3 regions of the Streptomyces yongxingensis genome follow, and region 3 is predicted to be linked to each of the others. Evidence: riboswitches for the same ligand, from Rfam matches in the RefSeq annotation. Region 3 holds a riboswitch; each other region holds the start of a gene.
What was found. A riboswitch is a leader RNA that binds a small molecule or an ion and turns the genes downstream of it on or off. The one in region 3 is predicted to bind cobalamin.
Positions count from the first base shown of each region.

Region 1: another riboswitch for cobalamin. It lies ahead of ACZ6TD_RS17755 (ribonucleoside-diphosphate reductase subunit alpha); the one in region 3 lies ahead of ACZ6TD_RS35380 (cobalamin biosynthesis protein).
Region 2: another riboswitch for cobalamin. It lies ahead of ACZ6TD_RS39130 (CbtB domain-containing protein); the one in region 3 lies ahead of ACZ6TD_RS35380 (cobalamin biosynthesis protein).

Region 1 is NZ_CM145717.1:4,232,602-4,242,269, forward strand. Features, by position in the region: gene ACZ6TD_RS17720 (hypothetical protein) at 1-19, shown strand, start outside; gene ACZ6TD_RS17725 (IPT/TIG domain-containing protein) at 90-1,040, opposite strand; gene ACZ6TD_RS17730 (hypothetical protein) at 1,533-1,820, shown strand; gene ACZ6TD_RS17735 (DUF7196 family protein) at 1,863-2,033, shown strand; gene ACZ6TD_RS17740 (GNAT family N-acetyltransferase) at 2,098-2,619, shown strand; gene ACZ6TD_RS17745 (AraC-like ligand-binding domain-containing protein) at 2,625-3,596, opposite strand; gene ACZ6TD_RS17750 (AfsR/SARP family transcriptional regulator) at 3,704-6,532, shown strand; cobalamin riboswitch at 6,668-6,794, shown strand; gene ACZ6TD_RS17755 (ribonucleoside-diphosphate reductase subunit alpha) at 6,929-9,325, shown strand; gene ACZ6TD_RS17760 (ribonucleotide-diphosphate reductase subunit beta) at 9,343-9,668, shown strand, end outside.
Region 2 is NZ_CM145717.1:9,116,342-9,126,009, reverse strand. Features, by position in the region: gene ACZ6TD_RS39160 (helix-turn-helix transcriptional regulator) at 1-203, opposite strand, end outside; gene ACZ6TD_RS39155 (NAD(P)H-binding protein) at 324-1,208, shown strand; partial or broken gene ACZ6TD_RS39150 (sensor histidine kinase) at 1,262-1,869, shown strand; gene ACZ6TD_RS39145 (FAD-dependent monooxygenase) at 1,899-3,422, opposite strand; gene ACZ6TD_RS39140 (TetR/AcrR family transcriptional regulator) at 3,512-4,153, shown strand; gene ACZ6TD_RS39135 (CbtA family protein) at 4,273-5,040, opposite strand; gene ACZ6TD_RS39130 (CbtB domain-containing protein) at 5,062-5,283, opposite strand; cobalamin riboswitch at 5,340-5,474, opposite strand; gene ACZ6TD_RS39125 (cobalamin-binding protein) at 5,557-6,483, shown strand; gene ACZ6TD_RS39120 (alpha-mannosidase) at 6,582-9,668, opposite strand, start outside.
Region 3 is NZ_CM145717.1:8,235,453-8,245,120, forward strand. Features, by position in the region: partial or broken gene ACZ6TD_RS35355 (cobalamin biosynthesis protein) at 110-517, opposite strand; gene ACZ6TD_RS35360 (cobyrinate a,c-diamide synthase) at 561-2,006, opposite strand; gene cobO (cob(I)yrinic acid a,c-diamide adenosyltransferase) at 2,000-2,596, opposite strand; gene ACZ6TD_RS35370 (putative cobaltochelatase) at 2,596-4,737, opposite strand; gene ACZ6TD_RS35375 (cobyric acid synthase) at 4,796-6,400, opposite strand; gene ACZ6TD_RS35380 (cobalamin biosynthesis protein) at 6,397-7,380, opposite strand; cobalamin riboswitch at 7,527-7,743, opposite strand; gene ACZ6TD_RS35385 (hypothetical protein) at 7,886-8,137, opposite strand; gene ACZ6TD_RS35390 (inorganic phosphate transporter) at 8,151-9,407, opposite strand.

The DNA.
Region 1 (9,668 bases), 4.0 Mb from region 3:
TCCGGACGCGCGCATGTGACGCGGGGCCGGTCACCGGGTCCTGCCGGAAGGGGCCCGGTGACCGGCGCGGTTTCGGCCGGATGCGCGCGTCAGACGTAGGTGAAGCCGCCGGGGACATTGACCGTGCCGAAGGCCGTCACCAGGGTGACGGTCGCGTTGCCGACCACCCCGGGCGGGGTGATGCCGGCCACTGTCGTGGAGGTGGCGGTCACACTGGTGGCGGGAGTGCCGTTGAACAGCACGCCCAGCACACCACCGAGGTTGGTGCCGGTGATGGTGAACGGGGTGCCGCCGGTGGCGGGTCCGGTGGCGGGCGTGATGGCGAGCGGCACCGGTGCGGGCGGCGGGACGAAGTAGGTGAAGCCACCGGGCACGTTGGTGCTGCCGCCGGGGCCGGTGAGGGTCACGGTGACGTGGCCGCCCGCGGGCGGGCCTGCCGGGGTGAAGCCGATCAGGCTGGTCCCGGCGGGGTTGATGGCCAGGATGGTCGAGGGGCTTCCGCCGAAGGTGACGCTGGTGACGCCGGTCAGATTGGTGCCTGTGATCACGTACACGGTGCCGCCGGTGGTCGGGCCCACGGTCGGGGTGATGGCGATGGCGATGGGCGGGGCCGGTGCCACGTAGGTGTACGGCAGGCCGTTGCTGGTCCCGGCGGCGGTGGTGACGGTGACCTGGACGGTCCCGGGCGCGTGCGGCGGGGCTATCACCACGATGCCGTCGTAGCCGGGGCTGCCGCCGCCACCGGGCCAGCCACCTCCGCCACCGCCCCAGCCACCGCCACCTCCGCCCCAGCCACCACCGCCGCCACCGCCGGGGTTGTCCTGGTAGACGATGGTGGCGGGCGTGCCGCCGAAGGACACGCTGGTGACGCCGCGCAGGTTCTGCCCGAACAGCCGGACGTAGTTGCCACCGGCGGCGGGGCCCGAGTCGGGCACCACGGCGAGCAGCGTCGGCGGTCCCACCGGCGGCCAGTAGCCCGCGGTGGCGGCGGCGTGGGTGGCGGCTTGGGTGGCGGCGGTCGCGAGAGCGGTCGAAGTCATGGTCGGTCCTCCGGGGAAGGGTTCGGGTGATGTGCGCCGACGGCGTGCCGACGGACGTGGACACACCACCGGTCAACGCCTCGTCATCACCGCGCGGTCGAGACAGGCCGCCACCGGAGGAACGGATGAGCCACGGGCGGCCGGTCGGGGCGCGGGAGCGGTGCGCGGATGAGGGCGGAGCCACGGGGCGGACGCCCGGCTCCTGGAGTGGCCGACGAGGTATGGGGCAGCCTCGGCGGCCACGTTTCCAGTTACCCACGCCCCTCCGCGTCACTCAAGGCCCTCAGACGGCCATCACTCGTTTGGCGCATCAGGATGCGCATGGCACCGAGCTTGTATGACAAGCGCTCGGCTATTCGGGCGAATGCCTGCCGAGAGGTATGGCTTGCCGTCGCCCGTCATGCCTCTAATGAGTGACATCGGCAGTGCCGACCCATCGGTGACATCAGCCGTGCCGACCCCCGCATGACCACCCGGGGAGGAAACGATCCGATGACCCTCGCCGCCTTCCTTCTCGCCCTCGGCACCACCTGCCGGATCACCCGCTTCATCACCAAGGACACCCTGGCGGCGGGGTTCAGGACCTGGGTCGCCGACCGCTTCGGCGACGACTCCCGCCCCACCTACCTGGTCAACTGCGGCTGGTGCACCAGCACATGGGTGGCCGCCGCCATCGCCGTCTACGCCTCCTTGCTGCACACCACCGCGTGGTTCCACCTCCCGGCCACCGCCCTGACGCTCTCCTACCTGGCCGGTGTCGCCTCGCGATGGCTGGACTGACCCCCACCCGAAACAAGACCCGAGCGAAAGGCAGGGAAAACCATGGCCTGCAACTGCGGCGGAACAGCACCTCAATGGCCGCCTCAGCCCGTTGTCGTCTATGAGTTGACGCTGCCGGACGGTACGGTCCGGCGCTACGTCACCCACCAGGAAGCCGACGCCGCCAACAGGCGCGCGGGGTACACCGGAGTGATCACCGCCGTCACCCAGTGACGCCGAGAACCCACCCCCGGCGCACGGCTACCCGGCTGTCAGTGGCCTGCGGCAGACTGCGGGCATGGACATCACGATCAGGCGCGCGCGGGACGAGGAACTGAACGCAATCGGGGAGCTCACCGCGCGGGTGTACCTGGGCGACGGGCTGCTGGACTTCGGGGACAGTGATCATTATCTCGCCACCCTGCGCGACGCCCGCCGCCGGGCCGCCGAGGCCGAGCTGCTGGTCGCGGCGGACGCGGCGAGCGACGAGGTCCTGGGCGCCGTGGCGTTCGCCGTGCACGGCGGGGCGTACGCGGAGCTGGCCCGCCCCGGCGAGGGCGAGTTCCGGATGCTGGCCGTCCGCCCCGAGTCGCGCCGCCGCGGCGCCGCCGAGGCGCTGGTGCGAGCCTGCCTGGACCGGGCCCGCGCACTGGGCCTGCGGCGGATAGTGATCAGCAGCCAGCAGTCGATGACCGCCGCCCACCGCCTGTACGAGCGGCTGGGCTTCACCCGTGCCCCGGAGCGCGACTGGGCGCCCCTGCCCGACACGGACATCACCCTCTGGGCCTTCACCGTGGAGCTGGGCGAGTCTGCCGCATAGCGCCCCTATACGCCGTTCCCCGTCAGCGCCGTGTGCCGGTGATCGCTCGGCGTGGTGCCGTACACACTGCGAAAGGCCCGGCTGAAATGCGCGTTGCTGGCGAATCCCCAGCGGCGGCCGATCGCCGCGACGGTCAGATGGCGCAGATGGGGGTTGGCGAGGTCCTGACGGCAGCGTTCGAGACGGCGGTGGCGGATCCAGGCCGCGGGCGTGGTCTCCTCGGCGGCGAGCAGTTGGTGCAGGTGCCTGAGGGAGATGTGGTGTGCGTCGGCGATGGCCTGCGGCGTGAGGCCGGGATCTCCGAGATGCCTTTCGGCGTGGTTGCCGATACGCGCGCGCAAGGCACGGCGGCGGGCTTCCGGACTGAGGTCCGCACCGGCGTGCAGGAGCGTCGTCAGGAGAGCGGTGAGCAGGTCGAGGGTGGCCTGAGCCAGGGTGAGGGCGTCCGCGGGTGCCAGTTCACGGGCACGGACGGTCAGGCTGGTCAGCCAGTTGGTGAGGACCGCGCCCAAGCCGTGGCGCACATCGATGGTGACGGCGGTGAGGCGGTCGATGTGCCTGGCCGACTGGGGCAGGCGTGCGCGAGGACACTGAAGGACGAGGGAGATGGTGCCCAGGCTGTGCCCGCACTGCCTTTCACCGGGGTGAGAGGTGCTGAGCAGGGCGCACTGACCGGCCCGTAAGGTGGCTTCCCGGCCTTGCTGGCGCACGACGGCGCTGCCTTCGAGGAGAAGGGTGAGCACATATGCCTCGGGGTCGAAGGCGCGGATCTGCCCGGCGGTTCTGTGGACCCGCACCGGGGGGTGATCCAGCGCGGCCACCAGGACGTCGCCCAGGGCCAGGACACGCATCGAGGCGCGGAAGTCCCCTTCGTCGTCACTGCGCACAAAGGCGGGTGTCAAGGACTGGTTGGCCAGCTCCACCCAGGCGGCGAACCGCTCCTTCGCGGGCAGGGTTTCCGTGTTCAACTCGGTCACCAGCATCCGTATCCCCCGTTGCGACGGCCACCGGACAGCAGCCGTCACCGTGCCGGAACGCTCGTGGCGAAACCTTGAACGAACCTTGAATGTGAGACCGTTGCCGGATGAGCCGCATCGAGAGCGCGCACTCGGCCCGACCGCTGATCCGCTTACTCGGCGAGATCACGGTGCGGACCGCTGACGGGGGGTACGTCTCCGCGGGGCCGGCGAAGCAGGGCTGCACACTGGCGATCCTCGCGCTCCGGGCCGGTCAACTGGTCAGCGTGGACGCCCTGATCGAACGGGTCTGGGACGACGCCCCGCCCCGCGCCGCCCGGGCCAGCCTGCACAGCTATGTCGCCCGGCTGCGCAAACTGCTGGAGCACGACGACACCCCGGGTACCGGCTCCTCTCCGCTGCTCCGCCGGTCGGGCGGTTACGTCCTGGCGGTGGACCCCGAACGGGTGGACGTCCACCTGATGCGTGCGCTCGGCCGGAAGGGCAGGAAAGCCGCGGAAGAACACGACCACCAGGGCGCCGGGCAGCTCTACCGCCGGGCCGCCGAGCTCTGGAGCGGCGAGGCCCTGGGCAGCCTCGGCGGCGACTGGGCCGCGCGGAACAGGGCCGGGCTTCAGCAGGAGCGGCTGGCCCTGCTGGCCGAGCTGTACGAGGCGGAGCTGCGTATCGGCCGACACGAGGCGATCCTCCCCGAGCTCGCGAAGCTGATCGCCGACCATCCGCTGGACGAGCGCCTGGCCGTCCAGTACCTGCTCGCCCTCTACCGCTGCGGACGCCCGGCCGACGCGCTCAAGCACTACGAGCGCGTCCGGGAGCAGCTCGCCGAGGAGCTCGGCACCGACCCCACTCCGCGGCTGAGGGAATTGCACCAGCAGATCCTCACCACCGCTCCCGAGCTGTCCGTTCCGGATCAGCCGGGGGCGGCGACGTTACCGGTGCCGCGCCAGCTTCCGGCCCCGCCCCCGCTGTTCACCGGGCGGGCGCGGGAACTCGACCGTCTGGACCGGGGGTGGGCGGAGCGGGGCGACCGGGTGGTGATCGCCACGGTCGGTGGTCCCGGCGGCATCGGGAAGACATGGCTGGTGTTGCGCTGGGCACACGACCATCTGGCCGACTTCCCGGACGGCCAGCTCTACGTCGACCTGCTCGGCTTCGACCCCTCGAAGGAACCCCTGCCCCACGAGGCGGTGCTGCAGAGCTTCCTCGGCGCCCTGGGCGTCGAGCCGGGATCGATTCCGGCCGGCCAACAGTCCCAGATGGGCCTGTACCGCAGCCTCACCGCGGGCCGCCGAATGCTGATCGTGCTGGACAACGCGCACAGCGCCGCCCAGGTGCTGCCCCTGATACCCGGCAGCCCCGACTGCGGTGTGCTGGTGACCAGCCGCAATCAGCTCGTCGGGGTGACCATGCAGCACGGGGCGGACCACCTGACCCTGGATGTGCTGGACGAACACGAATCCCGGCACCTGCTCACCAGCCGCCTCGGTCATCACCGCACGGCGGCCGAGCCGGCTGCCGTGTCCGAACTGATCAGCCATTGCGCCGGGTTGCCGCTGGCGCTCGGCCTGGTGTCCGCGCACGGTACCGTCCGCCCCCACGCTCCGCTCTCATCGCTGGCCGAGGACCTCCGCGAGGCGGCCGGCCGACTGGACACCCTGGAGGCCGACGGCCTGGACGGCGGTCTGCGGGCCGCCTTCACCTCCTCGTACCTGGCCCTGTCCCCCGCGGCGGCCGAGGTGTTCGGCCTGCTCGGGCTGGCACCCGGGCCCGACATCGGCCAGCCGGCCATCGTCCGCCTCACCGCCCTGCCCGCCCCACGCGTACGCGCGGTGCTGCAGGAGCTGATCCGCGCGCACCTGCTGCGCGAGGACCGTCCCGGCCGGTACCGCATGCACGATCTGCTGCGCCTTTACGCGGTGGAGCAGGCCCACCGGACCGGCGGGCGGGAGGAGCGCTCCACGGCGCTGCGACGGCTGGTCGACTTCTACCTCCACACCGCCCGCGGCGCCGAACGGCTGCTGCACCCGCACCGCATGCGGATCGACTTCCCGGAGCCGTCCGCCGACCCGCTGGCCATGGCCGACCAGGCTGAGGCACTGGCCTGGCTGGAGGACCAACACGCCGGGCTGCTGGCGGCCCAGCGGCTCGCCGCCGACTCGGGCTGGGACGAGGTGGTGTGGCGGATCGCCTGGGTGCTGGACACCTTCCACCGCCGCAACGGCCATCTGCACGCTCAGCTCGCCGCCTGGCGGGAGGGGCTGGAGGCCACCCGACGGCTCGGCGACCCGGCGGCGAAGACGCTCGCCCACCGCAACCTCGGCATAGCCTGCATCCGCTCCGACCTCCACGAGGAGGCGCTGGACCACCTTGACCAGGCACTGTCCATGACCAAGCTCTCCGGGGACGTCACTCAAACGGCCCACACCCACCTGGTGCTGGCCTACGCCTGGGAACGCCGCGGATACGATCAGGAGGCGCTGGACCACGCCGGTCACGCCCTCACCCTCTTTCAGACCCTGGACACGCCGGTCTGGGAAGCCCAAGCGCACAACCAGGTCTGCCTGTACTCCGCCCGGCTGGGGGCGTACGAGAAGGCACGCACCCACGGGGAGACCTCGCTCGCCCTGTTCCGCCGCCACCAGGAGCGCGACGGTGAGGCGGACGCCCTCGGCACCCTCGGCCGGCTGGCCCACCAGAGCGGGCAGTACGCCCTGGCCGTGACCCGCTTCACGGAGGCTCTGCGCCTGCTGCGGGACATGGGCCACGCCTACGGCGAGGCCGAGACCCTGGACCGGCTGGGTCAGGTCCACGCCGAGCTCGGCGAACTCGATGAGGCCCGCCGTTGCTGGCAGGAGGCGCTCGCCCAGTACCTGGCACAGCACCGCGCCGAGGATGCCCGGCGGGTGCGGGACCGCCTGAGCCGCGGCGGCGGCTGACCGGCAGGCTCGCCGCATGGCGGGCCGCACGCCCCAGGTCATGGGCCACCCCGGAACGCATTAGCACATTCATACGAAACTCCGCACCTCCCGACACAAGATATGGGGGTGCGTGCGTCGGCTGACACAAGATGTATGCTCGTCCTCGCTGTCGCCGCAGGGGAATCCGGTGGGAATCCGGAACTGTCCCGCAACGGTGTACGTGTGCGCTCAATCCGGCGTGCCCGTGAGTCCGAGCACCTGCCGACGGCCCTGTGAACACGTCCCCCGGCCTCGAGGGTTGGGCCGATGGACGCTGCGTGGTGTGCCTGGCGTACGAGGAGTGCGGCATCGGCATGCCCGTACGCGCCCATCGCACCACCCTCGCGGTCCAGCCGACCGAGGGAGAGCACCTCAGTGACCATCGCGCCCGCCGATCCGGTTTCAGCGCAGGCGGCTTCTCAGGCAGCGGACGACGCGCCCGGGACCGCCCTGCTACGGACTCTTACCGGACTCACCGCCGACCTGCCCGCCACCGACCCCGGCAAGGTGGCGGCCGCCGCCCTGCGCGGCCGTCATCCCGGCTCGGACGAGGCGGAGTTGCGCGGGCTCGCGACCGAGGCGGCGGCCGGGCTGATCGCCGAGGAGCCGGAGTACTCGCGGCTCGCGGCGCGGCTGCTGGCGCTGACCATCACGGAGGAGGCGGCCGGGCAGGGCGCGGTCTCCTTCTCGACCTCCGTCCGGGTGGGCCATCGCGAGGGCCTGCTCGCCGACTCCACCGCCGAGTTCGCCGCCACCCACGCCGAGCGGCTGGACGCACTGGTGGAGCGGGCCCTGGCCGACGGCGCCGACAACCGCTTCGGCTACTTCGGGCTGCGCACCCTCTACAGCCGCTATCTGCTGCGCCACCCGATCACCCGTCAGGTGATCGAGACCCCGCAGCACTTCCTGCTGCGCGTGGCCTGCGGGCTCGCCGAGAACCTCTCGGAGCGGGCGCTGGACGACGTGGCCGAGCTCTACCGGCTGACCAGCACGCTGTCGTATCTGCCCAGCTCCCCCACGCTGTTCAACTCCGGCACCCGGCATCCGCAGATGTCGTCCTGCTATCTGCTGGACTCGCCGCTGGACGAGCTGGACTCGATCTACAACCGCTACCACCAGGTGGCGCGGCTGTCGAAGCACGCGGGCGGCATCGGTCTGTCCTACTCCCGCATCCGGGCGCGCGGTTCGCTGATCCGGGGCACCAACGGGCACTCAGGCGGCATCGTGCCGTTCCTGCGCACGCTCGACGCCTCGGTGGCCGCCGTCAACCAGGGCGGCCGGCGCAAGGGCGCGGCCTGTGTCTACCTGGAGACCTGGCACGCGGACCTCGAGGAGTTCCTGGAGCTGCGGGACAACACCGGCGAGGACGCGCGCCGCACCCACAACCTCAACATCGCCCACTGGATCCCGGACGAGTTCATGCGCCGGGTCGAGGCGGATGCCGACTGGTCGCTGTTCTCCCCGGTCGACGCGCCCGCCCTGGTGGACCTGTGGGGCGAGGAGTTCGACGCCGCGTACCGCGAGGCCGAGGCCGAGGGGAAGGCCGTCAAGAAGGTCCCGGCGCGCCAGTTGTACGCCCGGATGATGCGCACCCTCGCCCAGACCGGCAACGGCTGGATGACGTTCAAGGACGCCGCCAACCGCACCGCCAACCAGACCGCCGAGCCCGGCAGGGTCGTCCACTCCTCCAACCTCTGCACCGAGATCCTGGAGGTCACCGACGACGGCGAGACCGCCGTGTGCAACCTCGGATCGGTCAACCTCGCCGCGCACCTGGACGAGGACGGGCAGTTGGACTGGGAGCGCCTCGACGCCACCGTCCACACCGCCGTGACCTTCCTCGACCGCGTGGTGGACATCAACTTCTACCCCACCGAGGAGGCCGGTGCCTCCAACTCCCGCTGGCGCCCGGTGGGTCTGGGCCTGATGGGGCTCCAGGACGTCTTCTTCCGGCTGCGGCTGCCGTTCGACTCGCCCGAGGCCACGGCGCTCTCCACGCGGATCTCCGAGCGCATCATGCTCGCCGCGTACGAGGCGTCCTGCGAGCTCGCCGAGCGCCACGGCCCGCACCCCGCCTGGGCCGAGACCCGCACCGCGCGCGGTGTGCTGCACCCGGACCACTACCCGGACGCGGTGGCCACCTGGCCGGAGCGCTGGCAGGCGCTGCGCGCGCGGATGGCGAAGTCCGGGATGCGGAACTCGCTGCTGCTGGCGATCGCGCCGACCGCGACCATCGCCTCCATCGCGGGCGTCTACGAGTGCATCGAGCCGCAGGTCTCCAACCTCTTCAAGCGCGAAACGCTCAGCGGGGAGTTCCTCCAGGTCAACTCCTACCTGGTGGACGACCTCAAGAAGCTGGGCGTCTGGGACGCCCGGACCCGTGAGGCGCTGCGCGAGGCCAACGGCTCGGTCCAGGACTTCTCCTGGGTGCCCGCGGACGTACGGGAGCTGTACCGCACCGCGTGGGAGATCCCGCAGCGCGCCCTGATCGACATGGCGGCGGCCCGCACGCCGTACCTCGACCAGAGCCAGTCGCTGAACCTCTTCATGGCGGCGCCGACCATCGGCAAGCTCAGCTCGATGTACGCGTACGCCTGGAAGCGCGGCATCAAGACCACGTACTACCTGCGCTCGCGTCCGGCCACCCGGATCGCCCAGAGCGCCCGGGGCGGCGCCGCCACGGCCACCGTCCCCGTCCAGCAGGCACCGGCCGAGGACGAGGCCGTCGCCTGCTCCCTGGAAAACCCCGAGTCCTGCGAGGTCTGCCAGTAATGCCCACCGCATCCGAGATGACCACCGCATCCGAGATGACCACCGCGAACACCTCGACCGAGCACCACAAGAACCTGCTCGACCCGGGCTTCGAACTCACCCTGCGGCCCATGCGGTACCCGCGGTTCTACGACCGCTACCGCGACGCGATCAAGAACACCTGGACCGTGGAGGAGGTCGACCTCCACTCCGACGTCGCCGACCTCGCCAAGCTCTCCCCCGGTGAGCAGCACCTGATCGGCCGTCTGGTCGCCTTCTTCGCGACCGGCGACTCCATCGTGGCCAACAACCTGGTGCTGACGCTCTACAAGCACATCAACTCCCCCGAGGCGCGGCTGTATCT
Region 2 (9,668 bases), 880 kb from region 3:
TCGTCGGCGGTGAACAGCAGCGGCGGAATCCTGGTCCCGGGGCTCAGCCGGTAGGCGCTGCCCGGCCCCGGGCGGGCCTCGACGGTGTACCCGAGGCGGCGCAGCCGCTGGGCGTCGCGTCGCACGGTGCGGACGCTCGTGCCGAGCCGTTCGGCCAGCTCGGTGGCGGTCCACTCGCCCCCCGACTGCAGCAGCGTCAGCATGGTCAAGGTCCTGATCGTCGGATCGAGCTCCATTCCCCCAGCCTTCCAGGAGAGGAGGACAGCTTCCGGCCGCCTTGGTTCCTAGGGTGCGGTCGAGCCATCGAGGAGAGGAAGCAACCAATGCGGATCGCCGTCACCACCCCGACCGGAAACGTCGGCCGCCACGTCGTCGCCACGCTCGTCCGCGCCGGGGTCCGGCCGCGCGTGCTGCTGCGCGACCCCGGGCGGCTGGCGCCCGAGGTCCGGGACGAGGTGGACGCGGTGCCGGTCGACCAGTACGACGCCGACGCGGTGGTGGCCGCCACCCGCGGTATCGACGCCCTGTTCTGGGTGAACCCGACCAGCGGCCACGGGGACCCCCTCGCCGAATACGCCCGCGCCACCAGCGGCGTGGTGCGCGCCGTCACCGAGAACCGGATCGGCCGCGTGGTGTTCCAAAGCAGCGTCGGCGCCGAGAAGCGCCACGGTGCCGGTGAGATCGACGGCCTGGCGCAGACCGAGATCGCCTTGGACGGCACGGGCGTCGACGTCACCCATCTGCGCTGCGGCTACTTCTTCACCAACCTCGAATTCGAGCTCGAAGCCCTACGCGCCGGCACCCTCCAGGTGATCCTTCCGCTCGACCAGCCCATGGCGTGGGTGGCGCCGCGCGACATCGCCGAGGTCGCCGCCACCCGTCTGCTGTCCCCCCTCTGGTCCGGCCGGTGCGTACAGGCCGTTCACGGGCCCGCCGACCTCACCTGGCGACAGGTCGGCGACATCCTCACCGCCGCCACCGGTCGGCGGATCGGCGTCGAGCGGATCACCGACGACGCCATGCGCGCGCGACTCCGCCGGGCGGGGGCGGCCGAGAGCCTGGTCGAGGCCGTGCTCGGCATGTCGACCGGCCTACGTGAGGACTTCGTACCCGAACAGCCCCGCACCCTCCGGACCACCACCCCGACCACCCTCGCCGCCTGGGCCTACGCCCATCTGCGCCACCGGATCGCCGACGACGTGGCGTAAGCGATCCGCGGGTCGTCCTCGGGGGCACCGGCGACGGTGAGGCAGCGCCGCCGGGCATGCCCGGGCGCGCCGATGTCGACGCCGCGATGGGCCGTATCGAGCGGGAGGCGGCACGGCTGGTCCGGCTGGTCGAGGACCTGCTGCTGCTCGCCCGCCTCGACGAGTACGCCGTCGCGGACCTCCCGCTCCATCCCACTCCGATGGATCTGCGCACCCTGGCCGTCGACGCCCTGCACGACCTGCGCGCCCTCGATCCACGGCGCCCCGTCACCCTCACCGGCCCCGGCGGCGGGCCGCCGGGTGGCGCGCCGGTGCTCGGCGACGAGGCGAGACTGCGCCAGGTGACCTCCAACCTCGTCGGGAACGCGGTGGCCCACACCCCGCCCGGCACTCCGGTCCGGATCGGCGTCGGCACCCAGGACGGTCTGGCGGTGCTGGAGCTGCACGACGAGGGTCCGGGGATGTCCGAGGAGCAGGCCGCCCGCGCCTTCGACCGCTTCTACCGCGCGGATGACGCCCGCGGCCGCACCCGGAGCGGAGGCGCGGGGCTCGGCCTCGCCATCGTCACTCCCTGGTGACGGCCCACCACGGCCGGGTGGAGGTGCACACGGCCCCGGCCGAGGGCGCCACCTTCCGCGTCCTGCTCCCCCTGGACGACTGAGCCCCCGCACAGCGTCCGACGCGTCCGGCTCAGTGCACCTTCGCCAGCCCGCTTCCGATGGTGGAGAGCAGGGTCTCGCCGCAGTCGGCCGAGGTGTCCGCCGCCCAGCACACATAGCCGTCGGGGCGGATCAGCAGGGCGGCGGCGCCCAGATCGTCGGCGCAGGTGGCCCGGACGAGGTCGACGCGTGGCGGGAGCCGGAGGCCCTCCGGGACGGCTCCGGCCAGATCGAGCAGAACGGAGTGGCCCGAGCCGAACAGCGCCGACAGCCGGGTGACACCGGCCTCGGTGACCAGGTCGGCGTCCGGTACGCGCTGCCCGGTGAGGGGATGCTCGCCGGGCAGCTCGTAGCGCAGCGAGAGACCGGACATCAGTCCCGCGAGGTGGCGGTTGGCATCGGGCAGGCGCAGCAGGTCGATGAAGATGTCGCGCAGTGCGGCCACGTCCTCGCTCGGATTCGTGTCCGCCAGGACCCGCTGCGCCGCCGTGTGATGCAGGACCCGGGCCGCGGCCGGGTGCCGTTCGGCGTGATAGCTGTCCAGGAGGCCGCTCGGCGCCCGGTCCTGGATGACCGCGGCCAGTTTCCAACCGAGGTTGAACGCGTCCTGCATACCGAGATTGAGCCCCTGGGCGCCCAGCGGCGAATGGATATGGGCGGCGTCGCCCGCGAACAGCACGCGACCCACGCGGTACTGCTCCAACTGTCGCGTGGCATCGCTGAAGCGCGAGGAGTTGACCACGTCCCCCAGGGTGGTCTCCTCGCCGTACACCTCCCGCAGCGCGGTGGCGATCTCCTCATGGGTGACGGGGAGGTCGCGGGCGGTATATGCCTGGTCCGCGCGCCCGAAGGTGAAGCGGTAGAGGTCGCCGTCGACCGGGACCAGCATGGCCCAGTAGTCGCCTGCGCGACGGGTCAGGGTGCTGATGTGCGCCATCCGCTTCGGCACCAGTGAGGACGCCGCGGTCAGCCGGATGTCGGTCAGTACCGCCTGATGAGTCCCGGCCCGCCCGGGGAACGGCAACTCGAGCAGTTTGCGCACCGTGCTGTGGCCGCCGTCGCACGCCACCAGATAGCGCGCCCGCACCTCCAGGCCGTCCGCCGTCACGGCCACGCCGTCCTCGCCCCCCTCGACCTTCGAGACGGCGGTGGAGCGCAGAACCCGCGCGCCCGCGGCGATCGCCCGCTCCTCGAGCACCTCCTCGATCTTCCACTGGGGAATGGCGATCGGGCCGTTGTGCCGGGTCTGCCAGGGGGTGCAGTCCAAGGGCACGGGCAGCAGCGCGAAGTTCCCGCCCACCGGGTCACGCGGAATGGCCCGCCGCAGCATCGGCTCCAAAAGCCCGCGCGACTCCAGCAGTTCGGCCGTACGGGGCTGGATCGCACCGCCCTTCACCTGCTCGATGCGCTGGTCCAGCTTCTCCAGCACCAGGGTCCGGGCCCCGGCCAGCGCCAGTTCGTACGCCAGCATCAGCCCGGTCGGGCCGGCGCCCGCGATGACGACGTCGGTCGTGTACTCCGTCGTGTCCGTCTTCTCCGCCTTCTCCGTCGACATTGCCACTCCTCCTCGATTTCTCGCCTCGGTCTATATGTATACCAGGTGCAGAAATCTCCTGGGGGCAATACTCTGCTACGGTGGACGTCGTGGACGGCAAGCCAGGGCTACGGGAGCGGAAGAAGCAGCGGACCCACGCCGCGATCTCCAAGGCGGCGATCAGGCTCTTCCTCGAACACGGCTTCAACCAGGTCTCGGTGGCCCAGGTGGCCGAGGCGGCCGAGGTGTCCAAGCGCACGCTCTTCGCCTACTTCCCGGCGAAGGAAGACCTCGTCGTGCACCGCCTCGCCGACCACGAGACCGAAAGCGCCCGCGTCGTACGGGCCCGCCCGCCCCGTACCGCCCCGCTGACCGCACTGCGCGAGCACTTCCTCAAGGGCCTGCGCGAACGGGACCCGATCACCGGCCTCAACGACCATCCCCAGATCCTCAAGCTCACCCGGATGATCCTCGACACCCCCTCGCTGGTGGCCCGGATGGAGCGGTTCAAGGCCGGTGCCGAACGCGCGCTCGCGCAGGCGCTGCGGGAGACGGCGGACACCCCGGAGCTCACCGCGCGGCTGGCCGCCGTCCAAATCGTCGCGGTCCAGTGGTCACTGGCGCAGGACAACACCGAACGCGTGACATACGGGGAGCCGGCCGACGAGCGCTACGCGGGCGCGGTGGCCGACGCGGAGCACGCGTTCGCGCTGCTGGAGAACGGATTGCGGCACCTGCCCACGCGGACGTGACTCCAGGCGCCCCGCACGGGTGCCTCCGGGGCCGCGGTTCGGGGGATCGGACGTGCCCTCACCACGCGAGAGGGCCCCCGGACGGTTCCGCGGGCCCTCGTGCGTCTCGGCATGGTCAGTCAGTTCGGGGCGGCCGCCATCGCCCGGCTCTCATCGGCCTTCGCGGGCTTGGGGTTCAGCATCCGCTCGGCGAGTTCGCCGAAGAGGAGACCGAAGCCACCCCACAGGATCACCTGCATGGCGAGGGCGGACAGCCGGAACCGCCACAGGACGGTGGCCGGGAAGTCCGCCGGGACCTCGTTGACGACGGGCAGGAAGGCGTACGCCGGCCCGATGACGACGGCGAAGGCGGCCACCGCGGCGACGGTGGCGTACCAGGTGCCCAGCTTCGGGGCGAGCCGCTTGCCGAGGATGGTGGCGGCGATCGCGAGCAGCACGCTGAGCACCATCATCAGGAAGTACAGCGTCGTCCGCTTGCCGATGGTGTCGCCGTTGCCGACGGCGGGCGGGTTGGCCGGGTACTTCAGGAACGGCACGACATAGACCGCGAGCAGCGCACAGCCGGACAGCAGCAGTGCGGTGGCCCGCGGGGTGAATCGGCCGACGCGGCCGAGGGCGACGCAGTAGGCGAGGGCGGCGATGCCGCCGAACGCGATCCCGTAGATCAGCACACCGGTGGCCAGGCCGGCGGTGGACTGAAGACCGCGGGAGACGATCTCGACCTCGTGCTCGTGCTCGTGCGCGGGGGCGTGGGCCTCCTCGAAGCCGATCGCGCGGTCGACGTTCGGCTCACCGAGGAAATAGGCGGCGATCAGGGCGAGCACACCGGCACCAAGACCGGCGAGCATGCCCCGCACCAGCAGGTTTCTTACTGTTGCGGAGTTCATGGGCGTGCCGCGTCCCTCGCGTCAGTGGCAGGGGAAGCCGAGCAGATGACGGGCGTCATGCACCCACTCGTGGACGCCCTCGCCGGAGACGACCGCGGTGGCGCCCTGCTCGGCGCCGACGAAGTACAGCAGGACCAGCATCAGGATGCCGAAGAAGACGGCCCAGGGAGCTATCGCCTTCAGCGGCAGCGTGGCGGGAAGGGCGGGAGTGGTGGCTGTCGGCTGCGCGACATGCTGCGCCATGACAGTGGCCTCCTAAGGGAGTTCGCGTCCCATCTCGGTGGTGCACAGGACGATGGCCGCGGGTCTGACTCACGGGACGTCCCCTTCGGATACGTCTCGTTCACAGTGGCGCGACCGTGCCGGATTCCCACCGGCTTCCGTCAGGCCATCGTCGATATCGCACCGACGGTACCGCGTGTCGGATGCCTGGCCAAGACCGCCCACCTGGTGAGACGCCGGCAGCCACGCGCCGCCTGTCACCAATGTCCCGGACAACCCGCCTACAGTCGCGGTATGCGCATCGTCTCCCTGCTGCCCGCCGCGACCGACATCGTCGCCGAACTCGGACTCGCCGAGCACTTGGCCGGCCGGACCCACGAATGCGACTGGCCGCCGGAAGCGGTGGCGGACATCCCCGTGGTGACCGCCACCGGCCTCGACCAGGACGCCCTCACCAGCCGGGAGATCTCCGACGCGGTCGGCGGCGCGACACACTCCGGGTCGTCGCTCTACACCCTCGACACCGAGGCGCTGGCGGCCGTGCGCCCCGATGTGGTGCTCACTCAGGACCTGTGCGAGGTGTGCGCCGTGTCGTACCGGAAGGTGAGCCGGGCCGTCCGGGCGCTGGACGCCGGCACCCGCGTCCTCAGCCTGGATCCGCGCACGCTCGACGATGTGCTGGACTGCCTGGTGACAGTGGGCGAGCTGCTCGGCGTGCGCGAGCGCGCCGAGCGGCGCCGGGCCGAGCTGCGCGACCGCCTCGACCGGATCCGTCGGGCGGTGGCGGGCCGGGCCCGGCCGCGGGTCGTGGCGATCGAATGGCTCGACCCGCTGTGGCCCGCCGGACACTGGGTCCCCGACCAGATCGCCACCGCCGGAGGCGAACCGCTGCTCGCCGCGTCCGGTCAGCACACCAGCCCGATGACCTGGGAGGCGGTGCGCGCCGCCCGGCCGGAGGTGGTGCTGGTCCTGCCGTGCGGCTTCCCGCCCGAGCGGACCCTGCGGGAGACGGACCTGCTCACCCGCCTGCCGGGCTGGACCGACCTCCCCGCCGTACGGGCCGGGAGTGTCTGGGTGCTGGACGGCCCGGCCTACTTCAACCGCCCCGGCCCGCGCGTGGTGCGCGGAGCCGAGGTGCTGGCCCACGTCCTGCACGGCGTACGGGCCGGGGACGAGGTGACGGCGGCCGAGGCTCTCCCGTTCCCGGACCGGTCGTCCTGACCTGCCGTCCGCCGCACCCTGGCTCGTCCTCGCCGCCGTCCCGGCCCCGGCGGTGACCCCGCTGCCCCGCCGCCCGCGGCGGACCGGGTCCCCTGACCTCAGCCGGCGGGGGTCAGCCGCACGGTGAGGATCTGGAACGGCCTTAGCGCCACGGCCAGTTGGCCCGCACCGAGCGCCGAGACCTCCGCGGGCCGCTCGGCCGACGGACGCTCCAGCAGGTCCGTGACCTGGGCCCGGCCGAGCGGGAATCCCGTGCGCAGCACCGCCCGCGCCCGGCCGCCCAGCGACTCGTACAGCCGCACCACCACATCGCCCGATCCGTCGTCGGCCAGCTTGACCGCCTCGACGGTCACCGCCGGATGGTCGCTGGTGATCACGGGGGCCGCCGGGGTCGCGGCGCCGACGCGCAGCGGCAGGTTCAGCGCGTACCCCTCCGCGATGGCGTCCTCGACCGTCGCGCCCGGCAGCAGCGCGTAGGTGAAGCGGTGCTTGCCCTGGTCGGCTTCCGGGTCGGGCACGCGCGGCGCGCGCACCAGGGAGAGGCGGACCGTCGTGGTCGTCCCGCCGTCCGACTCCCGTGTGGTGCGCGAGACGTCGTGGCCGTAGGTGGCGTCGTTGAGCACCGCGACCCCGTAGCCCGGCTCCCCGATGTGCACCCAGCGGTGGCCGTACACCTCGAAACGGGCCGCCTCCCAGCTCGTGTTGGTGTGGGTGGGGCGCTGCACATGGCCGAACTGGATCTCGGCGCGGGAGTGGTCGGCCCGCACATCGACCGGGAAGGCGGCCTTGAGGATCTTCTCCGCCTCGTGCCAGTCGATCTCCGTCTCGATGTCGACACGACGGCTGCCCGCCCGGACCACGATGGTCTGCGCGATCCGCGAGCCCTTGCCGAAGGCGCGCTCCACGCGCAGCGCCCCCAGCAGCGGGCCGTCCTCGGCCACCGTGATGGACTCGGCGTCGGTGAGGTCCGTGTAGCGGTTCCGGTAGTGCTTGTCGATGTCCCAGGCGTCCCAGTAGTTGGGCAGGTCGCTGTGGAGGCGGAGCAGGTTGCCCGCCGCGTCCGGCGCGAGCACCTCGCGGTCGGCCGCCAGGTCGCGTACGGACGCGATGGTGCCGTCGTCCGCGAGCTCCACCCGCACCAGGCCGTTGTCCAGCACCCGGCCGTCGACGGTGACCGGACGCGGGGGCGTCCCGCGCGGGACGAGCGGCGCGCTGCCGTTCGCCGGGACCCGCGTCCACACGGCCACCGAACCGTCCGCGAGCCGCTGCCCGTCCGTCAGCCCCTGCCCCTTTGCGGCGACCTCCGCCGGCACCGTGACGACCTCGGCGCGGTCGCGAGGGCTGGTGTTGAACACGGCGGCCGACCCGTCACCGGTCGCGGCCAGGGCATCGAGCGCCCGCTCGGTGAGCTGCCGCACCTCCGCCGCCACCCGCGCGTACTCGGCCTCGGCCTCGCGGTGCACCCAGGCGATCGACGACCCGGGCAGGATGTCGTGGAACTGGTGCAGCAGCACCGTCTTCCACAGCCGGTCCAGCTCCGGCAGCGGATAGCGGTAGTCCGGCGCGTGCAGCGCGGCCGTCGTGGCCCACAACTCGGCCTCGCGCAGCAGGTGTTCGCTGCGCCGATTGCCCTGCTTGGTGCGGGCCTGTGAGGTGTACGTGGCGCGGTGCAGCTCCAGATACAGCTCCCCGGACCACACCTGGTCCTTCGGGACCTCCTCGCTCGCCTCCGCGAAGAACACGTCCGGGTGCTCGATCCTCACCCTCGCCGAGCCCTCCAGGTCGGCGAGGCGGCGGGCGCGCTCCATCATCTCGCGGGTGGGGCCGCCACCGCCGTCGCCGTGCCCGAACGGGGCGAGCGAGCGGGTGCCCACGCCCTTGTCCTGGTAGTTGCGCACCGCGTGCGCCATCTCCTTGCCGGAGAACTCGGCGTTGTAGGTGTCCACCGGCGGGAAGTGGGTGAAGATGCGGGTGCCGTCGATGCCCTCCCACCAGAAGGAGTGGTGGGGAAGCTTGTTGGTCTGGTTCCACGAGAGCTTCTGGGTGAGGAACCACTCGTTGCCGGCGAGCTTCGCCAGTTGCGGGTAGGCCGCGTTGTAGCCGAAGGAGTCCGGCAGCCACACGCCCTTGGTCTCGATGCCGAAGTGCTCGATGAAGAAGCGCTTGCCGTGGACCAGTTGCCGGGCTATCGCCTCACCGCCGGGGAGGTTGCCGTCCGACTCCACCCACATGCCACCGACCGGCGCCCACTGGCCGCGTCTGACGGCCTGCTGGATACGGGCCCACACCTGCGGGTAGTGGTCGCGCACCCAGGCGTACTGCTGGGCCTGCGAGCAGGCGAAGACGAACTCCTCGTACTCCTCCGCCAGCGCGGTGACGTTGGAGAAGGTGCGGGACGTCTTGCGCTTGGTCTCCCGGATCGGCCACAGCCACGCCGAGTCGATGTGCGCGTGGCCGACCGCCGACATGATGTGCGCGCTGGCGTGCGCGGGCCGGTCCAGCGCCGTCCTCAGCACGGCGCGGGCGTCGGCGGCGGTGCCGGAGAGGTCGTCCAGGTCCAGGGCGTCCAGGGCCCGGTCCAGACAGGTCATGATCTCGTGCCGGCGCGGATCGTGGACGTCCAGCTCCAGCATCAGCTCGCGCAGGACCTGTACGTCCAGGGAGAGGTGCCAGACCTCCTCGTCGAGGACGGCGAGGTCGGCGCGCCGGAAGGTGTACAGCGGCTTGTCGCCCGCGGTGAGCCGGTCGCCGAGCGGGGTGGGGCCGATGAAGTCGTCGGCCAGGATGTCCGGGTTGGAGGCGGCCTCCACCAGGTAGTGGATCTCCTCGCCACCGACGGCTTCACGGGCCACGGGCACGTACTGGTTCTGCGGGTTGACGGCCTTCAGGGGCCGGCCGTCCGGCAGATGGACGAGGGCCTCGGCCTGGTTGCCGGGCCAGTCGCCGACGAAGCCGAGGTCGACCACCGTCTCGACGCGCTTGCCCGCCCACTCCGCGGGCACCCGTCCGCGCATGCGGAACCAGGTGGTGCCCCACGGCGGACCCCAGGGCGTGTCCATCGCGAACGGCTCGTACGGGGCCCGCGCGGCCTCGGCGAAGGGCACCGGCTCGCCGGGGGCCTGCCAGGCTTCGACGGTCAGCGGGGTGGTGGCGGAGTAGACGGCGGGCTTGATGCGCTGGTCGTG
Region 3 (9,668 bases):
CTCACGGTCAGCGGGGGGCGGGCTGCTCCGCCCCGAGACGTTACTGACCTGCGTCGGGGCGGTCGACGGCAGGTCTTCGCTGCCCGCCCTGCCCGGATTTGACCGCCGCCGGGCGACGAGCGACGGCACAGGTGGCCTTCCCGGGGCGGCCGTGCGGCGTGGACTTCCGCTTGGCGACGAGCAGTTCGCCACCGGGACCGGCGGCCAGCAGCGCGGCCGCCTCGGCGACCCCGGCCGTGCCCACGGCGGTGAGCGGCGCCGCGGACGGGTTCGGCACCTCCACCGCGGCCAGCGCCTCCGCGGGGTATCCGCACAGCGTCACCCCCAGCCGTTCGGCCGCCGTCAGCAGTCCGGCCTCCCCGGCCTTGGCCTCGACCGTGGCCAACTCGGCGACGCCGCACGGGGAAAGGCCCGCCTCGGCCAGGGTGGCCTCGACCAGCCCGAGCACCTCGCCGGCGGATACGCCCCGGCCGGCCCCGACCCCGACGACAAGCGATGCCCCGGGCCGGAAAGATGCCGTGCCCCGGCCGATGACCTCCACGTCAGCTCACCGCCTCGGCTCAACCGGCAGGGGACGCACATCTGTCGACGAACCGGGCCGCCGCCCCGGGGACCGAGGCCCAGTGCACATGCAGATAGGAGGCGTGCACATCTCCCTGTGCGAACCCTTCGGTACGACGCTCCGGGTGGACGAGCCCCCAGGCGGGCTCCGGCCCCGCTCCGGGCATGATGGTCGTGCGGTGGAACTCATGGCCGCGCACCCGCGTCCCCGCGGCGGCGAGTGAGGTGTCGGAGACGGCCACGGCCTCACGGTAGCCCAGCGTCAGACGTTCCGACATCCGTGCCTTCGCGGCCAGCACCCCGCACATCGGCTCCCCGTCCAGCGAATGCGCCAGATACAGCAGCCCGGCACATTCGGCGGCGATGGGCGCGCCGGACGCGGCGAGCCCGGCGACGGCCGCGCGCAGCGGCTCGTTCGCGGACAGCTCGGGGGCGTAGACCTCCGGGAAGCCGCCGCCGATCACCAGACCGCCGGTGCCCTCGGGGAGGCGCTCGTCCCGCAGCGGGTCGAAGGGGACGACCCGCGCCCCGGCCGCCGTGAGCAGCTCGGCGTGCTCCGCGTACGAGAAGGTGAAGGCGGCCCCGCCCGCCACGGCGACCACCGGCTGCGCCGACCGGCTGCCCCGGCCCCCGGCACCGGAAGCGACGGCCCGGTGTATCTCCTCCTCCGGATCCCAGGCCCGCCCGGACAGCGGCGGTGCGCTGCGCGCCAGCGCCAGCAGCCCGTCCAGATCGCAGCCCTCCCGCACCCGCGCCGCCAGCGCGGCCGCCGAATCGACCGCCTCCGCATGGCGCTCGGCCACCGGCACCAGACCCAGATGGCGGCTCGGGGCCCGCACCGCCCGCGTCCGGCGCAGCGCGCCGAACACCGGCACCCCGCACCCCTCCAGCGCCTCGCGCAGCATCGCCTCGTGACGGTCCGAAGCGACCTTGTTGAGGATCACCCCCGCGACCCGCACCTCGGGGTCCCAGGAGGCGAAGCCATGCACCAGCGCCGCCACCGACCGCGACTGCGACGACGCGTCCACCACCAGCACCACCGGCGCCCGCAGCAGCTTGGCCACATGTGCCGTCGAGGCCAGCTCGCCCTGCCCGGCCGCCCCGTCGAACAGGCCCATCACCCCCTCGACCAGGGCCAGATCGCAGCCCGCCGCCCCATGCAGGAACAGCGGCGCGATCCGGTCCGGACCGCACAGATAGGCGTCCAGATTCCGGCCCGGGCGCGCGCCCCCGGCCCGTGACCGGCCCGCCCCCAAGGCGCCCGAAGAGGCGGCCGAGGAGATCGCCAGCGCGTGATAGCCAGGGTCGATGTAGTCCGGGCCGACCTTGTGCGGGGACACATCCAGACCGCGCTCCGCGAAGGCGGCCATCAGCCCCGCCGTGACCGTCGTCTTCCCGCTGCCGGAGGCGGGCGCCGCGATCACCAGGCGCGGGACACTCACCACTCGATGCCTCGCTGGCCCTTCTGACCGGCGTCCATCGGATGCTTGACCTTGGACATGTCGGTGACCAGATCGGCGAAGTCCAGAAGCGGCGCCGGTGCGTTACGCCCCGTGATGACGACGTGCTGCGTCCCGGGCCGGTCCCGCAGCACCGCCACCACCTCGTCGGGGTCCACCCAGCCCCAGTGCATCGGATACGCGAACTCGTCCAGCACATAGAGCCGGTATGTCTCCGCCGCGAGATCGCGCTTGACCTGCTCCCAGCCCTCGCGTGCGGCCTCCTCGCTGGAAGCCATGTCGCGCTGGACCCACGACCAGCCCTCGCCCATCTTGTGCCATGCGACGGTCCCCCCTTCGCCCGAGTCGCCGAGGACGCGCAGCGCACGCTCCTCACCGACCCGCCATTTCGCGGACTTTACAAACTGGAATACACCGACCGGCCAGTTTTGGTTCCACGCCCGCAGCGCCAGCCCGAACGCCGCGGTCGACTTGCCCTTGCCCTGACCGGTGTGGACGAGCACCAGCGGACGGTTGCGGCGCTGGCGGGTGGTCAGCCCGTCGTCCGGCACGACGGTCGGTTGTCCTTGCGGCATCAGGCGGCCCTCCGAGGGTTCGAAACGGTTCGTACATCGCGCACCAGCGCGGTCACGCTGTCCGCGCGCAGCTCGTCGAGTGTCACCGGAGTGCCCCGCAGTTCGCGGGCGAGCGCGCCCGCGAGCCCCAGCCGCACCGGCCCCGACTCGCAGTCCACGACCACCGAGGCGACCCCGTCGCCCGCGAGCATCCGCGCCGCGCGCCCGGCCCGCTCGACCGGCGTGGGCCCGCCGGACCGCCGCGCCTCCGTGGCCCGGCCGTCGGTCACCACGACCAGCAGCGGACGGCGTGCGGGATCCCGCAGCCGCTCCACCCGCAGCACCTCCCGGGCCTTCAACAGCCCGGCCGCCAGCGGCGTACGGCCGCCCGTCGGCAGCCGCTCCAGCCGGGCGGCGGCCGCGTCCACCGACGAGGTGGGCGGCAGCGCCAGCGCGGCGTCCGCCCCCCGGAAGGTGATCAGCCCGACCTTGTCCCGCCGTTGGTAGGCGTCGAGCAGCAGCGACAGCACCGCGCCCTTGATCGCGCTCATCCGCTTGCGCGCGGCCATCGAGCCCGACGCGTCCACCACGAACAGCACGAGATTGCCCTCCCGGCCCTCGCGCACCGCCTCGCGCAGATCGTCCCGGCGCACCAGCAGCCCGGGCCCGCGCCGTCCGCGCGCCAGTTGATGCGGGGCGGCCGCCCGGACGGTGGCCGACAGATGCAGCGCGGAGAGCGTCCCCCGCGGGCGGCGCGCTCCGGTGGTGCGGCCGTGCGCGCTGCGGGCGCGCGAGCGACGCCCTGCGGCGCCCTCGCCCAGGCCGGGGACGTCGAGCCGCCGGGTCCGGAACGGTTCGGCGGCGCCCACGGCCGCCCGCTCACCGCCGGCCCCGCCCGCACCGCCGTCCGCTTCGCCCGCCCCGCCGTCGTGATCGGCCGGGGCGGAGTCGGGCTCGCGATCGGCCGCCTCGTGCTCACCCGCGCGCTGGTCGGGGACGGACGGCCCGGGTTCGGCGGGCGGCGCCTGCTGCTCCCGTGTCCCGTCGCCCGCGCCCTCCTGCGGTCCGCCTTCGGGGCCGCCCGGGTCGTCCGGTCCGGAGCCGCCCGGCCCGTCCTCGGGGCCCGGGTCCGGGTCCGGCTCCGGGTCGTCCTCCTCGAACCGCCGCAGGATCTCGTCCAGTTTGTCCTCGTCGAGCCCCGGTGCGTCGAACGGCGCCCGCCGCCGGCGGTGGGGGAGCGACAGCAGCGCCGCCCCCCGTACGTCCTCGGTCCTGACGTCGGTGCGCCCCGCCCAGGCGGCCAGCGCGGTCGCGGTACGGGCCGTCACGATGTCCGCGCGCATCCCGTCCACCTCGAACCCGGCGCACACCGCCGCGATCTGCCGCAGCGCGCGGTCGCCGAGAGCCACCCGCGGCAGCAGGGCGCGGGCCGTCGCGATGCGCTCCCGCAGGGCCTCCTCGTCCGCCGCCCAGCGCGCCGCGAACCCCTCGGGGTCCTCGTCGTACGCCAGCCGCCGCCGCACCACCTCGACCCGCTCCTCGGTGTCGCGGGACGCCGCGACCTCCACCGTGAGACCGAAGCGGTCCAGCAACTGCGGCCGCAGCTCGCCCTCTTCGGGGTTCATGGTGCCCACCAGGAGGAAGCGCGCCGCGTGCCGTACGGACACCCCCTCGCGCTCCACATAGGAGGCGCCCATGGCGGCCGCGTCGAGCAGCAGGTCGATCAGGTGGTCGTGGAGCAGATTGACCTCGTCGACGTAGAGCACCCCGCGGTGGGCGTCCGCGAGGAGCCCGGGCTCGAACGCCTTCACGCCGTCCGACAGCGCCCGCTCGATGTCGAGCGCGCCCACCAGCCGGTCCTCGGAGGCGCCCACAGGGAGTTCGACCATCCGCGCGGGGCGCGCCTCGCCCGTGCCCGGCTCATGGGGCCCGTCCGGGCAGGACGGGTCGGGCGCGGCCGGATCGCAGGAGAACCGGCACCCGGCCACCACGTCCACCTCGGGCAGCAGCGAGGCGATCGCTCTTACGGCGGTGCTCTTGGCCGTGCCCTTCTCGCCGCGCACCAGGACACCGCCCACGGCGGGCGAGACGGCGTTGAGGAGCAGGGCGAGCCGCAGGCCGTCCATGCCGACGATCGCGCTGAAGGGGTAGGTGGTGGTCACGCGGCGATACCTCCTGGGGTGCGTGGGCGGAGCGGTCCGGTGTGGGGGCGGGGGTTCGTCACGTCATCGCCCCTGGCACCCCCGGGGGGACGAACGGCAGCCCCTCCGGGACGCCCTCCTCGATGAGCCGCAGCAGCGCGTCCGTGTCGGCGTGCTCCTCGATCAGGTCGCCGAGGCGGTCGAGCTGCTCCTCGCGCAGCTCGCCGAAGCGGGTGTCCGGCGCCGGTACGAACGCCCGGCCCGCCGCGGTGGCCACCCGCCGCAGAAACGCCCGCCGGAAGCCGTCGCTCTCCAGCGAGCCGTGCCAGTGCGTGCCCCACACCGAGCCCACCCGGCAGCCGTCCAGGAAGGGCTCCTCGGCCCCGTCCAGCAGCTCGGCGACCCCGTGGTGGATCTCGTAGCCCTCCACCCGCTCGCCGAGCGCCTCGCCCACCGGCCGGGCCAGGGTCTTCTCGGCCGCGAACCGCACCCGCACCGGCAGCAGCCCGAGCCCGGCGACCGTCCCGGCCTTCGACTCGACCTCGTCCTCGATGCGCTCCCCGAGCGCCTGGAAGCCGCCGCAGACGCCCAGCACCGGACGGCCCTCGGCGGCCCGCCGGGCGATCGCGTCGGCCAGCCCGCGCTCACGCAGCCACTCCAGCGCCCTTATGGTGCCCCGGGTGCCCGGCAGCACCACCAGATCGGCGTCGGCCAGCTCCTCGGGCCGGTCCACGAACCGCACGATCACGCCCGGCTCGGCCGCCAGCGCGTCCACGTCCGTGAAGTTGGACATCAGCGGCACGGCGGCCACCGCGATCCGCAGGACGTCCGCGCCGTAAGGAGGCGCCACGACGCTCTCCCGCACCGCGCCGCGCAGCGACACCCGCAGCCCGTCCTCCTCGTCGATCCCCAGTCCGTGGGCGAACGGGAGCACCCCCACGGTCGGGCGCCCGGTGAGGTCGCGCAGCATCTCCAGACCGGGCTCCAGAAGGCTCACATCGCCGCGGAACTTGTTCACCAGATAGGCGGCCACATGCCGTTGGTCCGCCGCGGACAGCAGCGCGGTCGTGCCGAAGAAGGACGCGAAGACGCCACCGCGGTCGATGTCCCCGACCACCACGACCGGAAGCCCGGCGGCGCGCGCCAGCCCCATGTTGACGATGTCGGTGCGGCGCAGATTGATCTCGGCCGGACTGCCCGCGCCCTCGCAGATCACCGCGTCATGGGTGCGCCGCAGCTCCTCCAGGCACTCCGTGACCGTCCCCAGCAGGGCCTCACGCCCCGCGGAGAGCTGCTCGCCGGGCGAGGGGGCTCCGGGCCCGCCGAAGTACCCGCGCGCGCTCAGCTCGCCCACGGGCTTGCCCAGCAGCACCACTTGGCTGCTGCGGTCGCTGCCCGGCTTCAGCAGGACCGGGTTCATCAGCGCGCTCGGCTCGACGCGCGCGGCGGCCGCCTGCATGGCCTGCGCCCGCCCGATCTCCGCCCCCTCCCGGGTGACGAAGGAGTTGAGCGACATGTTCTGCGCCTTGAAGGGCGCCACGCTGACGCCCTTACGGGCGAGCCACCGGCAGATCCCGGCCGTCACCACGCTCTTGCCCGCGTCGGAGGTCGTGCCCGCGACGAGCAGCCCCCCGCCGCGTGCCCCGGAACCGTCCGTGCCGCCCTTACCGTGTATCCCGCTCATCGACCGCCCCTTCCCAAGGCCCGGGGCCGCCCCGTCAACGCACTCAGGACCGGCCGGGCCGCTATGGACACCCCGAGCGCCAGGACGCCGACGCGCCGCGACAGCCGTATCGCCCGCTCGATGTCCGCCGACTCCACCGGCCGCCCGCCGGAGTTGAGCACCGGCCGGTGCTCGACCCGGCCGCCGTACGCGAGGGTGCCGCCCAGCCGGACGCCGAGCGCGCCCGCGAAGGACGCCTCCACCGGGCCCGCGTTGGGGCTCGGATGGCGTCGGCCGTCGCGCCGCCAGGCGCGCCACGCACCGCGCGGATCGGGGCCCGCGAGCGTCGCCAGGGCCGCCGTAAGGCGCGCACCGGGCCAGCCGGCCACATCGTCCAGCCGGGCCGCCGCCCAGCCGAACCGCCGGTGGCGCGGAGACTTGTGGCCCACCATGGCGTCCAGGGTGTTGACGGCGCGGAACCCTATGAGCCCCGGCACGCCGCCCACGGCGCCCCACACCAGCGCGCCCACGACCGCGTCGGAGGTGTTCTCGGCGACCGATTCGACGACCGCGCGGGCGATCTGCGGCCCGTCCAGCCCCTGCGGATCGCGGCCGCACAGATGCGGCAGCCGCTCCCGGGCGACCTCGAGGTCCCCGGCGGCCAGCGCCCCGCCGACGGCCCGTGCCTCACGGCCCAGGCTCGTGCCGCCCAGCACGGCCCAGGTGGCGGCGGCGGTCAGCGCGACCTCCGCGCCACGGCGGCCGCCGCGGCCCCGTACGGCGCGGGTCAGCAGCGCGGCACCGGCGGCCGCGCCGCCCGCGCACAACGCGGTGTGCAGGGCCCCGTAGCCCCGGTGGTCGCGCCACAGCCGGCGCTCGGCGGCCGCGGCGGCGCGCCCGAACGCGGCCACCGGATGGCCGCGGCGCGGATCACCCGTGGCGAGGTCGCCGAGGAAGCCGAGGGCCACGCCGCACGCGAACGAGGCGTGATCGGCACGCATCCGTCAGGCCGCCGTCACGCCTCGGCGCGGCGATACCCGGACAGAAGGGCCGGAGGGTCCGGAAGAGCCGGAGCGGACAGGGAGGGCTGGCGGCGTGGCGATGCCGGGCATGGCGGTATGTCCTCACTCAGGGTCCTCGCCCTGGTTCGACGTGACCGGCGGTGAGAGTCTCCTGGCTCCCGGATCCGCGGCCTTCCCGGTCTTCCAGCCCGCGTACGCGACGAACCGTACGGACGAGCCGTGACCCCATACAGGCGATGGGAAGGTGCTCCCCGGTGACAGTGGCGGGACCGCGCCGGATTCTCACCGGCTTCCTCTCCTGCCGCCGTTTGGCTCGGGAAGTCCACCATGGGCCGCGAATGGCCGTCAACTCGCATATGACCCATGACGCCCGAGTGTGCCGAGCCCCACAGACAACCGCCCCTCACAGGACGGCCACCGGACGGTCGGCGCTGGTCAGCGCCACCATCCGGCGGCCGGTGGGTGGTTCGAGGAAGCGGCGTCCTCAGGCGACGATCAGATAGATGCCGTACGCCACGACCGCCGCGCACACCGCGAAGCAGGCGTACGCGCCGGTGCGCGCGAGCGCGGAAGTGCCCACCGCGCCCCCGGGCACGGTGGCGGCCGTGCCGCCCTGCTCCGGTGCCGCCTTACGGGAGGTGCCGACGATGCCCAGGGTGAAGACGCCCACCATGCCGACCGTCACCGCGAGGCTGACGCCGAAGACCTGGCCGAGTGCCGCCCAGTCGATGCTCATGTTTCCTGGCTCCTTAACGGGTGCTGCTGCTCGCGGCGGCGGGGGTGGGGATCTGCTCGGGCGTGTTCTCCGAGGTGCCGTCCTCGGGGGCGGCGCTCGCCGTACCGGCGGGCGGCGGGGCCACGGACCGCAGGGCGGCCGTGACGGCGCCCACCGGCTCCTGGCTGCCGACCTCGTTGACGTTGGTGTGGTCCACGGGCTTGCGGCGCGACAGCATCCAGATCGCCCCGCAGGCCAGGACGGCGAGCACGGCCACCGCCGTGATTCCCGCGTTCCCCTGGTCGGCCAGGAGCGCGGCGGCGCCCGCCACCAGACCCGCGGCCGGGAGGGTCAGCACCCAGGCGACCACCATGCGGCCCGCGGTCGACCAGCGCACCACGGCGCCCTTACGGCCGACACCCGCGCCCATGACGGCGCCGGAGCAGACCTGGGTGGTGGACAGCGCGAAGCCGATGTGGGAGGAGGCGAGGATGACGGTCGCGGCGCCGGTCTGGGCGGCGAAGCCCTGCGGCGGCTGGATGTCGGTGATGCCCTTGCCCATGGTGCGGATGATGCGCCAGCCGCCCAGGTAGGTGCCGAGCGCGATGGCCAGGCCCGCCGAGACGATGACCCACAGCGGCGGGTCGGAGTCGGGCGCCACCACGTTCCCGGTGACCAGCGCCAGGGTGATCACGCCCATCGTCTTCTGGGCGTCGTTGGTGCCGTGGGCCAGGGAGACCAGGGCGGCCGAGGCGATCTGCCCCGCGCGGTAGCCCTTCGCGGTGTCCTCGGGGGAGCGGTCGCGGCCGAGCCGGTAGGTGAGCCGGGTGGCGGCCAGCGTGGCGATCCCGGCCACGATCGGCGCGGCGACGGCGGGGATCAGGACCTTCATGACGATCGCGTCGCCGTTGACCCCGTCCAGGCCGACGGAGACCACGGTGGCGCCGATCAGACCGCCGAACAGGGCGTGTGACGAACTGGAGGGGAGTCCGGCGAGCCACGTCACCAGATTCCACAGGATCGCGCCGACGAGTCCCGCGAAGATCACTTCTGGCTGGATACCGGATCCCTCGTCGATGATCCCGCCGGAGATGGTCTTGGCCACCTCCACGGACAGGAACGCGCCGACGAGATTGAGGACGGCCGACATCGCCACCGCCACCCTGGGCCCGAGTGCTCCCGTGGAGATGGTGGTGGCCATGGCGTTAGCCGTGTCGTGAAAGCCGTTCGTGAAGTCGAACACCAAGGCCGTGACGATCACGATCCCGATGAGAAGCGTGATGTGTTCCATACACCCGGTCAATCAGTTCGAAGGTCGTTAGTGGCACGGTGAACGTAAGGAAACAGGGTGAACGGGAGATGAACTGAGCAGGGCATCGGGGTGACATGGTTGCGGGATCACCAAGGCCCTGTGAATTCCAGCCTACGTTCCCATGTCGTACGGGAGTTGAGGCGCTATCGAGAGCCGCCGGAGCGGGCCCCGGGACCGGCCACGCGGCCGCCCGCCGTTCCCCCACGTTCACCCGCCCGCGATCGGGTGCCCACGAAGCGC